DNA from 3 places in the Paenibacillus sp. SEL3 genome. Region 2 is predicted to be linked to each of the others. Evidence: riboswitches for the same ligand, from Rfam matches in the RefSeq annotation. Region 2 holds a riboswitch; each other region holds the start of a gene.
What was found. A riboswitch is a leader RNA that binds a small molecule or an ion and turns the genes downstream of it on or off. The one in region 2 is predicted to bind cobalamin.
Positions count from the first base shown of each region.

Region 1: linked by a shared signal. The riboswitch ahead of metE (5-methyltetrahydropteroyltriglutamate--homocysteine S-methyltransferase) and the one ahead of ACYCS5_RS21735 (ABC transporter substrate-binding protein) in region 2 are both predicted to bind cobalamin.
Region 3: linked by a shared signal. The riboswitch ahead of ACYCS5_RS13900 (ABC transporter substrate-binding protein) and the one ahead of ACYCS5_RS21735 (ABC transporter substrate-binding protein) in region 2 are both predicted to bind cobalamin.

Region 1 covers NZ_CM137725.1:2,780,740-2,784,018, reverse strand. The annotation lists gene metE (5-methyltetrahydropteroyltriglutamate--homocysteine S-methyltransferase) at 1-2,064, opposite strand, end outside; cobalamin riboswitch at 2,226-2,421, opposite strand; gene nrdG (anaerobic ribonucleoside-triphosphate reductase activating protein) at 2,626-3,123, opposite strand; gene ACYCS5_RS12880 (anaerobic ribonucleoside triphosphate reductase) at 3,120-3,279, opposite strand, start outside.
Region 2 covers NZ_CM137725.1:4,715,993-4,719,271, reverse strand. The annotation lists gene ACYCS5_RS21740 (FecCD family ABC transporter permease) at 1-248, opposite strand, end outside; gene ACYCS5_RS21735 (ABC transporter substrate-binding protein) at 245-1,252, opposite strand; cobalamin riboswitch at 1,460-1,651, opposite strand; gene ACYCS5_RS21730 (histidine phosphatase family protein) at 1,774-2,526, opposite strand; gene cbiB (adenosylcobinamide-phosphate synthase CbiB) at 2,576-3,279, opposite strand, start outside.
Region 3 covers NZ_CM137725.1:3,002,706-3,005,984, forward strand. The annotation lists gene ACYCS5_RS13900 (ABC transporter substrate-binding protein) at 1-1,310, opposite strand, end outside; cobalamin riboswitch at 1,528-1,725, opposite strand; gene ACYCS5_RS13905 (nucleobase:cation symporter-2 family protein) at 2,483-3,279, opposite strand, start outside.

The sequences.
Region 1 (3,279 bases), 1.9 Mb from region 2:
AATCAGTTCTCCGTAGCTTCGCGAAGTTTCAATAGATATAACGTCGGCATCCATGTCGGAGATGGACTGAATCATATGCTGAAATTCGGAATAGCACATATGCGTATGGATTTGGGTCGCAGGTTCAACGGTGGCCGTGGTCACAAGGAAGGCTTGAACTGCCCAATCCAGATAGGCTTGCTGTTGTTCTTTTTTCAGCGGAAGCCCTTCACGAATTGCGGGTTCATCGACCTGAATCATGCTGATGCCCGCTTGTTCCAGTGCCTCTACCTCTGCCCGTAATGCCAGAGCCAATTGTAAAGCAACTTGGCTACGCGGAATATCATTGCGTTCAAAAGACCAGTTCAAAATGGTCACAGGGCCTGTAAGCATTCCCTTAACAGGCTTGGAAGTTAACGATTGAGCGAATGCCGTTTCTTCCACAGTCATGGGCTGATCGAAGGAGACGTCTCCGTATATAATCGGCGGTTTGACACAGCGGGAGCCGTAGGACTGCACCCATCCGTTTTGTGTAAAAGCAAAGCCATTCAGCTTTTCGCCAAAAAATTCAACCATATCGGTCCGCTCAAATTCCCCGTGTACAAGCACGTCAATGCCAATGTCCTCCTGAATATCAATCCATTCCTTGATTTGCTGTTGGATGAACGTCCGGTATTGCTCGGCAGACCATTCTCCTTTGCGATAGTGCAGGCGGGCCTTGCGGATCTCGGCGGTTTGCGGGAAGCTACCAATGGTCGTCGTAGGCAGTGGAGGCAACTTCAGCTTATTTTGCTGAATCTCACGACGCTCGGCGAAAGGAACGCTGCGTGTTAGAGGCTCCTTTGCCAGCAAGTCAGCCAGATCGTCAGCTGTTTGTACGCGTGCCGCTGAGCTGTTGAAACGGGCTACCGCATCTGCACTTTGTCCAAGCTTGGTGAGTGCGGATGGATCGTGTTTGCCAAGTGCAGCCGTCAGGACGGCGATTTCCTCAAGCTTTTCATCGGCAAAAGCCAGCGCTTGCACCAGTTCTCGATCCAGCTTGTGCTCTGCTTCCAGACTGACTGGCACATGCAGCAGACTGCATGATGGCTGTACGATAAGCTGCTCGGCAGTGGTCTGTTCTGCTAACTGACCCAGCAGGATAGCCACAGCGTTAAGGTCGCTGCGCCATATATTGCGCCCGTCAATGACCCCAGCGCCCAGCGTTTTTCCTTTAGGGAAACCATGCTGCAATATATGCTGGAGATTTTCGCCATCATCATACACAAAATCAAGACCCAGTCCCTGTACCGGAAGTGCGGACAGACGCTCATAATGGTCCAGGCTGCCAAAGTAAGTTTGCAGCATTATATTTAAAGAGGGCGCAGCTTGGGCCAAAGCTTCATAGACTTCCTGAATAATGTCCAGATCCTCTACTGGGAATGAGGTGGTCAGGACAGGTTCATCGATTTGGACCCACTGAACACCTTCTGCTGCTAGTTCAGACAGGACACGGGTGTATAAAGGCAGGAAGGTTCTTATAATAGAAGCAAGCTCCTTGCGATCATAGCCTTTGGAAAGGGTAACGAATGAATAGGGGCCGATGAGGACCGGTTTCCCATCAATGCCTAGCTCTTGTTTTGCTTCACGATAAGCCCGTAAAGGTTTATTTTCAGTGAACACCGGGACTGCGTTTGCCAATTCAGGAACGATGTAGTGATAATTGGTGTTCATCCATTTGGTCATTTCACTGGCGGTTGCTCCCTTCTGTCCACGAGCGATCCCGAAATACACGGACAGAGGAATCGGACCTGCGGGACGATGGTTGAACCGTTCGGGTACGAGGCCAAACATCACAGATGTATCCAGCATGTGATCATAATAGGAGAAGTCTCCGACAGGAATGCGATCAATCCCCTTGTCACGCTGCTTGCTCAGATGCTCCAACCGTAATCTTTTCATTTCCGTTTGCAGTTCGCTTTCGCTAATACTGCCGTTCCAGAAGCGTTCCAGTGCTTTCTTCCATTCCCGGTTTTCGCCGATACGCGGATATCCCAGATTACTGCTAATTAAGCCGGACAATTCAGGCCATTCAATGACGGACATGTACTTTTCCTCCTAGTGGGTGGCTGTTTTATTTTTACGTACCAAAAAAGGCATTCTTCCCCCCAGAGTTAAAAATAAGTAGGGGAAAGAATGCCTCCGTGATTAAAAAATCAAAAATACGGCGACTGCTCTTAACACCTCCCTATCTTCCGTAGGTACTTGCGATGTTGTTAAAATAGGCAGGTCTCCTGACTTACGGATCATGACTCTCAGCATCCCTTCCCGGTCTGTGGACCAGTGGTTGTATGAACAGCTGAAAGTTCCCCGTTTACAGTGGCGGGACCGTGCCGGATTTGCACCGGCTTCCCTTTTAAGCCTGATCTGAATAGAACAGACACCTATCTCCAAGCTATGCGGTTAAGGTATGACGAATAATTATGCACTCGTATACTTGTTCACCATCATAAGTGAAACTTGCAGGATGCGCAATAGAAACTGCGATAGAAACTGCGATAGAAACTGCAATGGAATCTGTTAGGGATATGCAAAAAAAAGACAAGCCTCATCCATGATGGAGACTTGTCCTAGATTAGATATAGCATTTGCCGAGTAACCTTCGCCTTAAGTCAATGAAACGGTGTAACCTGCCTGAATGCTGGCTTTTACATCTACCAGACGCTGGTTGCGGCTGCCCCGGAAGGGAAGGGTCAGGTCCTTTTGCTGTTCTACAAAGCGACCATCCACAATCACATCGCACAAAAGTGCTAGCTCCTGTCGCTCCTGATCTGTGAGTAGATCTTCATAGACAAAGCCAGTGTAAGCCCACACGGTTCGGTCGGGACAGGCCGCACGGAAGTCGCGCACAAATTGCGAGCATTCTGCTGCTGAGAAAAACGGGTCTCCCCCGCAGAGAGTCAGTCCATCCAACAACGGATTATCCATGATGTCACGAATGACTTCCTGTTGTCGTTGGGGTGTGAATGGCTCACCTGCACGGAAGCTCCACGACGCTGGATTAAAGCATCCGGGACAGGCATGACGGCAACCGCTAATGAACACGACGGTGCGCAGGCCGTATCCTTCGTTCAGAGATTCCGGAATGTAGCCACACAAATTCACTTATGTTTCACCCGATCTCGAACTTCTGCCTGTTTTGCAGCATTAAAGCGAACGGTATAATCTCCTGTCAGATATCCGGTTACCCGACGTAAGCGCTGAAAGTGTGTGTGCTCCTCATCTGTGCCACATTGGGGGCAGCTTGTCCCGATAATTCCT
Region 2 (3,279 bases):
AGCGCCAGCGCTGCTCCTACCAACATTCCCAGTAACACTCGTGGCAATCTGACCTTCAAAATAATCTGCTCTGAGGATGTATTCCAATCCGGTGTAAACGTATCGCCTAACCACGGTAGGTGGTTAACCAGAATGCCCGTGATTTGGCTGACCGGAAGCTTGGCCGAGCCGATGCCAAGACAGAGCAGCAGCGTCAGCAACAGCAGGACAAGACCTGTCCCTCCAAAGCCGATCAGTTTACGGTTCATTTGAAAATTTCAGGATACACGCCCTTGGCCACTTCCTTGAGACCTTCCGTTACGCGTGGACCCGGACGACTGATCAAATTATCATCCACGGCAAATACCCGGTTGTGGCGAACAGCCGATATTTGATCCCATCCACTGCGAGCTTTAATGATATCACCGAGCGTCTGGCCCGTTTTGTCGTCCTTGACACTTTTGCTGTACAAAATCACGTCAGGGTTCGCAGCAATAATATTTTCCTCACTGATTTGGTACCACCCCTTCTGCGTGGCACCTACATTTTCGCCGCCCGCCAACGTAATCAGCTCGTCCATAAACTCGCCTTTACCCACTGTCCAGCCTGGTGAAAACTCGACGTATACCCGCAGCTTCTGCCCTTTACCGATATTTTTAATTCCTTCTTTTACTTCTGCTACATCTGCTCTCATCTTGTCAGTCACCGCTCTTGCTTCTCTCTGATGATCGGTGATTTTCCCATACAATTCGATGTTAGCCATGACATCTTCCACTGTCTTCGGTTCCGTTTTAAAAATCATAATTCCCATGTCGCGCAGCTTGGTCGTAGCCTGTTCACTAAGTGATATCCCTGCAAAAACGACTTCCGGGTTCGCAGCAATGATCGCCTCTTCGTTCGGTTTCATAATACCGCCCACTTTAGGCTTTTTCGTAGCTGCTTCCGGGTAATCAGAGTAGTCGGAGACGCCGACAATTTCCTTATCCAGCCCAATGGCGAACAACGCCTCGGTTTCTGCCGGGGAGACGGAAACGATTTTATCCGGCGCTTTTTTGAATGTAAATTCCTGTCCTGTTGCATCTTTAACTGTGAGCGGGTAAACCGTTTTGCCCGGAGGCTCTTGTGCGTTTACTGCCTGTCCCGGCTGCTGTGAAGAAGCCTGACCCTCTTTATTTTCTGCATTTTTTCCATTAGCGCCACATGCACTCAGCACAACTGCCAAAATCAGAGCCAATAGACCTGTTGTCCACACCTTTATTTTTTTTCCTGCCATGATTTGCACCCCTTCATAAATAAATCGTTAAGAGCGTTACTTGAACATCATCAGATATCTTCTAAATCTAGCCTTCTTTTCCTATCAAAAACCCCCGCATCCTCATATCAGGACACAGGGGTCACGTTAGCGCAGATCGTGCGCAGGCGGCAGCTTCTTTCCGCATGGACAGTCACTGCGAACACGTCATCCTTTCCTCGAAGGATTATGGTGACAGGCGGACGGGCAGGTATCCTGACTTATGGTAAAATACATGTCCTGAAATTCTTTCATATGCTTAGTAACATATAAAGAGGACTAACGGGCATGTTTCCATTTACAGTGGCGGGACCGCGCCGGATTCACACCGACTTCCCTTTTAACAGCGCAGGGAGGGAAACCATAGTTTCATCACGCTGCGCCGACCTCGTCTGCTGGATATTTGATGTAGTGGTAGTCAAGCCGTTCTTTTACTTGATGATTATAGGTTAAAATGAGGCGGCTTACAACCCAAACAGCCTCTTTATCCGCTGGTGTCTAACCTAATGAGGAAGCATTTCCGCTATGTAATTGTGCGGTCCTGCCAGCCTCAATTGAATCCTTAATGCTTCTCCCGGCTTCGGATTCAGACTCCAAAAATCATGGCCCGGTATCAGCATGCAAGCTAGCTGACGAATTACGCCACCATGCGTAACGACCAAAACAGAGGGCGACGTAGCAGTCAAATCCATGGGTTGAACTTCCATAGCAACACGCCATTCATACAGAGAGTCAAGAAATTTGCGCAGACGATTTACAAAATCTGTCCAAGACTCTCCACCAGGTGGGGTGATCCGTTGCGGCTCATCAATCCAAGCCCGATACAACGACACATCCTTGAGCATGTCATACGTTTTTCCATCCCACTCGCCAAAATGAAGCTCTCGCAGACATGGTTCCATCATAGGAGGCATAGTAGATAGGGAACGCCCAGACGTCAACTCTGATTCCGGCACAATGATCTGCAAGGTCTGGCGACATCGCATTAAGTCGCTGCAATAGATTCGAGCAAAGGACTGACCTTGCAATTTTTCCTGCAAAGGCTTTAATTCCTGCTCTGCCCCCGGTAGCAAACCTAAGTCGGAGTGTCCCAGATATCGACGTTCCTTGTTCCATAAGGTTGTGCCGTGACGAACTAACACGAGCTCCATATCCCAATGCAGATCTTCTTTAGCATCATACGGCACCTTATCCTCCTGTGAGTTCGGTCTTTGTGCGTATTCTACTGTCCTTTTTGCTGCTATATCTTGTTTCAAGAAATGTCACTTCCTGCTCGATCATTATTCAGCGTGTCACTCCTCACCCTCACCGCACCCATCCCAAGGCAAAACAACCTGCGGCTCCTAACAAACACAATCCTACAAACATACTGGACACGGCGAACATCAGCTGGATCGTATGCCGTATATCTTTCGACTCTAGCGGTCGTATCCAATCCCCCATGTATGCACGAAAGGAGCGCACGCCATGATACACATTATATCCTCCAAGACGAATCCCCAATGCACCAGCAACAGCCGATTCCGGGAAGCCACTGTTCGGACTTGGGTGCAGACGAGCGTCTCGCTTGACTGTGCGCCAGCTTCTTGCAGCATCTCGTTTGTACATCCACGCCGCTATCACAAGCATTGCCGCTGTCAGGCGTGCTGGAATGTAGTTAGCCACATCATCTAGACGTGCTGAAGCCCAGCCTAAATGCAGATACTCTTCATTTTTGTACCCAACCATGGAATCGAGCGTATTCACAGCACGATAAGCCAGCGCCAAGGGTGCTCCCCCGATCAAGGCATAAAAAAGCGGGGAAATAATCGCGTCCACGATATTTTCAGCGACCGTTTCAACCGTACCGCGTACAATCTCAGGCTTATCAAGTTGCTGCGTATCCCGCCCGACTATCATGCCCAGCTCCCGCCGTGCCACAGCCAGGTCATCCGCCTGCAACGCTCGGTAGACTGCCATTCCTGCATCCTTTAGTCCTTTGGAAGCAATCGTGGTCGCAATCAGCACTA
Region 3 (3,279 bases), 1.7 Mb from region 2:
TCCATAAAATATTGCGGCTCTCCTGTATGAGCAGTAAGCATACTGTACATAGCAAAGTCCCAATCGTTTTTGGTCAACGCCTCGTCGATATTTTCCACCTTGCGAATCTTGACCTGGATTCCCTCTTTCAGCAATTGGCTTTGGATGACCTCAGCCATAACAGAGAGCTCCGGACGCTGAGGGAAAGTCAGCAGCGTAACCTCGAACGGCTTGCCTTGCTTAGTCCATGTCCCTTGGGCGTCCTTCTGCCAGCCATCCTTCGTCAACAGTTGCTCTGCCGTTCCGTCCAGCGCTTTACGCTCAACTTTACCGAAGGGAAGAATGCTCGGGAACGGGCTGCTTGCCTCCGTACCGAAGCCCCTCATGACGGCGCTCACAATCGATGCGCGTGGAATCAGGCTGTCCACCACCTTACGGTTCGCCGCATCCTTGAATACTGGCGATTCCATATTGTACACGATCATATGGGTGCGCAAGGACGGAGCTGACAGTACTTGTAACTTGTCGTTCTTTTTCAGTACCTCTGCGTTATCAACCGGAATATCCGTCGCTACGTCCACCTCGCCGGATTGCAGCGCCATCAGGCGCGAATTCCCGTCCGTAATGAACTTCATCGTCGCTTCAGCTAATCGTGCCTTCTCGCCCCAATATCCGTCATAACGCTCTACGACCAAGGATTGGTCCTTGTTGAACGCTTTGACTTTAAAGGCGCCTGTCATCGCTGGGTAACTCTGTTCATCTTTCATCGATGCCACATCCAGTACAATCGTCGATGGATCAGCTAGATTAGACACCAACGCCGCATTCGGCTGGTTTGTCGTGATCTTCAAGGCCAGCGGGCCGCTTACATCAATGGACTTCACATTCAGTAAATCCTTCGCCAGATGGCTTTTCTCAATAGAGCGTAACAAAGACGCTTTTACACTTGCTGCATCCATACTTTTTCCATTATGAAAAGTGACTTTATCCTGCAAGCTGAACGTCCAAACTGTAGGGCTATCCTGCTTCCACTCCTTTGCCAGCCAAGCCACAGGCTCCAGCTTTTCATTCAAACGTACCAGTGTCTCACCTGCACCGGATCGCATCACATCCCAGCTATTATCTCCATGCGGGTCAACGCCTGACGGTTTCCATGTATACGCCATTACCAGCTTTTTATCTGTCGCTGTTTGTTGTGCTGACGCGTTTTCACCCTTGCCGGAGCTATCCGACGTCCTATTGCTGGCACATCCCGAAAGAGCCATAACTGCCAGCAGCAGCATCACCCCTGTACATATCAACCATGAACGCCTACTACGACTGCTTATCATTCGATGAATCCCCCTCTATCTTGTAAAATCGCATAAACCTAACGCAAAACGCGAAAAAAGCATTCCAGACCACTTAATTAGCAGTCAGAAATGCCTTCAATATAAAATGTCAGAACTCACCTCGAAGCCAACTCCAAAAACATAGAAGGGATCAGATCGGTTTCAGACATTCCGTATGCAGCACGCCTAACCACCTCCCCAGCATCCCGTGGGTCTGACAGTGATGTCAAAACAGGCAGGTCTCCTGACTCCAGGCGTATCTTTCAGGCCTTCCCGGTTCTTCACAATTCCAGTGGCTGTTCTGAAAGCTCCAGCAGTATCCTGCTGATGCCTGTATACAGTGGCGGGCCCGTGTCGGAATCAACCGAACTTCCCTTTTAAGTGAACATGCTCAACAACTATGTACATCGTCTCTACGAAACCCCATACATAGAGTTGTCCGGCTCACACCTGTTTTCTTCCTTTATTTCTTTTCATTACGATCTTATTTTGTTGTCACAGGCTTGTCAATAAAGGCTGCACAATAATTTAAATTTGAACGATAAGGTAGAAACAAGACATAACCTCCAATTGCGTGCACGCAATTGAAGTGTTAAAATTAGGTATAGAGTAAACCACCGTGTCCGTATACTAAAAAGAGTCTTCGCCGCGCCAACGGCAAAGACTCTTAGGACTTGAAAGGCTGTGGATCACCACCACGGCGCGCTGCATAACTAAATGTCAATGCAAACGAAACCCACCGTTAGGGGCCAACCTAATTACGCGGTGGGTTTTCGCTTGTTCCGAAATTTTCGACGTAGCCAGCGATAAAGTTTACGAATACTAAACGCCAGGCTTAGTAACGTAACCATCCAACGCAACACATCGTAGCACGACACAAGGTTGACCATCGGCTTCACCCCCTTTCGGGAAGCTGCACCGTGGTCCGAAAACATCCACCACTATTCAAAATCCATAAGGTAAATTATACCATGATATCGCCCGCTGCTCTAGCAAATTCTTCTAGTAAGTAAACTGGAAAACGCACCAAATTAGAGCTACCCATTTCATTCCGCAGTTTATCTATATATCCCCAGACAGCAAGGGGATCTACTATCTGGATAACCCCATGCCAAACAGCCGGAAAAGAGGCATACGTCCTCTCTCCGGCTATCTTTATTTATTTCTAATCATCAAACCTTCTGTGGAACCTCCTGAACCGTCACGCTTTTGACCGATTCCCCTTGTTTTCTCGTCAAAACGATGTTCAAGACAATCGCTGTAATCGAGCCCGAAACAATACCATTTTGCAACAACATTTTGGCAAAGCTCGGCAGCTGGTCGAACATTTGTGGCAGAACGGCAGAACCTAGGCCCACAGCAATACTGCATGCTGCGATCAGCAGATTGCTTTCCTTTCGCAGATCCACTTCTGACAAAATAGACATGCCTGATGCAGCGACCGAGCCAAACATGACGATCATCGCCCCGCCCAGCACAGCGTTAGGAATCACTGTCGTTAAAGCAGCCAGCTTAGGCAGCAAACCGAGAACAACCATGATACCGCCCGCAGCAAAAATAACGTTCCGCGATTTGACGCGTGTGAGCGAGATCAGACCCACATTTTGCGAGAAGGCTGTATAAGGAAACGCGTTAAAAATACCCCCAAGCATAATCGCAAGTCCTTCCGAACGGAGTCCATTGACGATCTGCTTTTGCTCTACCTTTTGATCAATCGCCTTGCCTACTGCCAGATAAACACCCGTAGACTCGACCATGCTGACAATATTGACGATAATCATCGTACAAACTGCCATAATGCTAAACTCTGGCTTACCAAAATAAAATGGCTGCGCAACACTCACCCATGACGCATCTGCCACGGGAGCAAAATGCACCATTCCCATCGCATAAGCAACCACCGTGCCTGCAAACAGACCGATGAGCACGGAAATCGAGCGCATAAAGCCCTTTGCCAACCGATTCACAA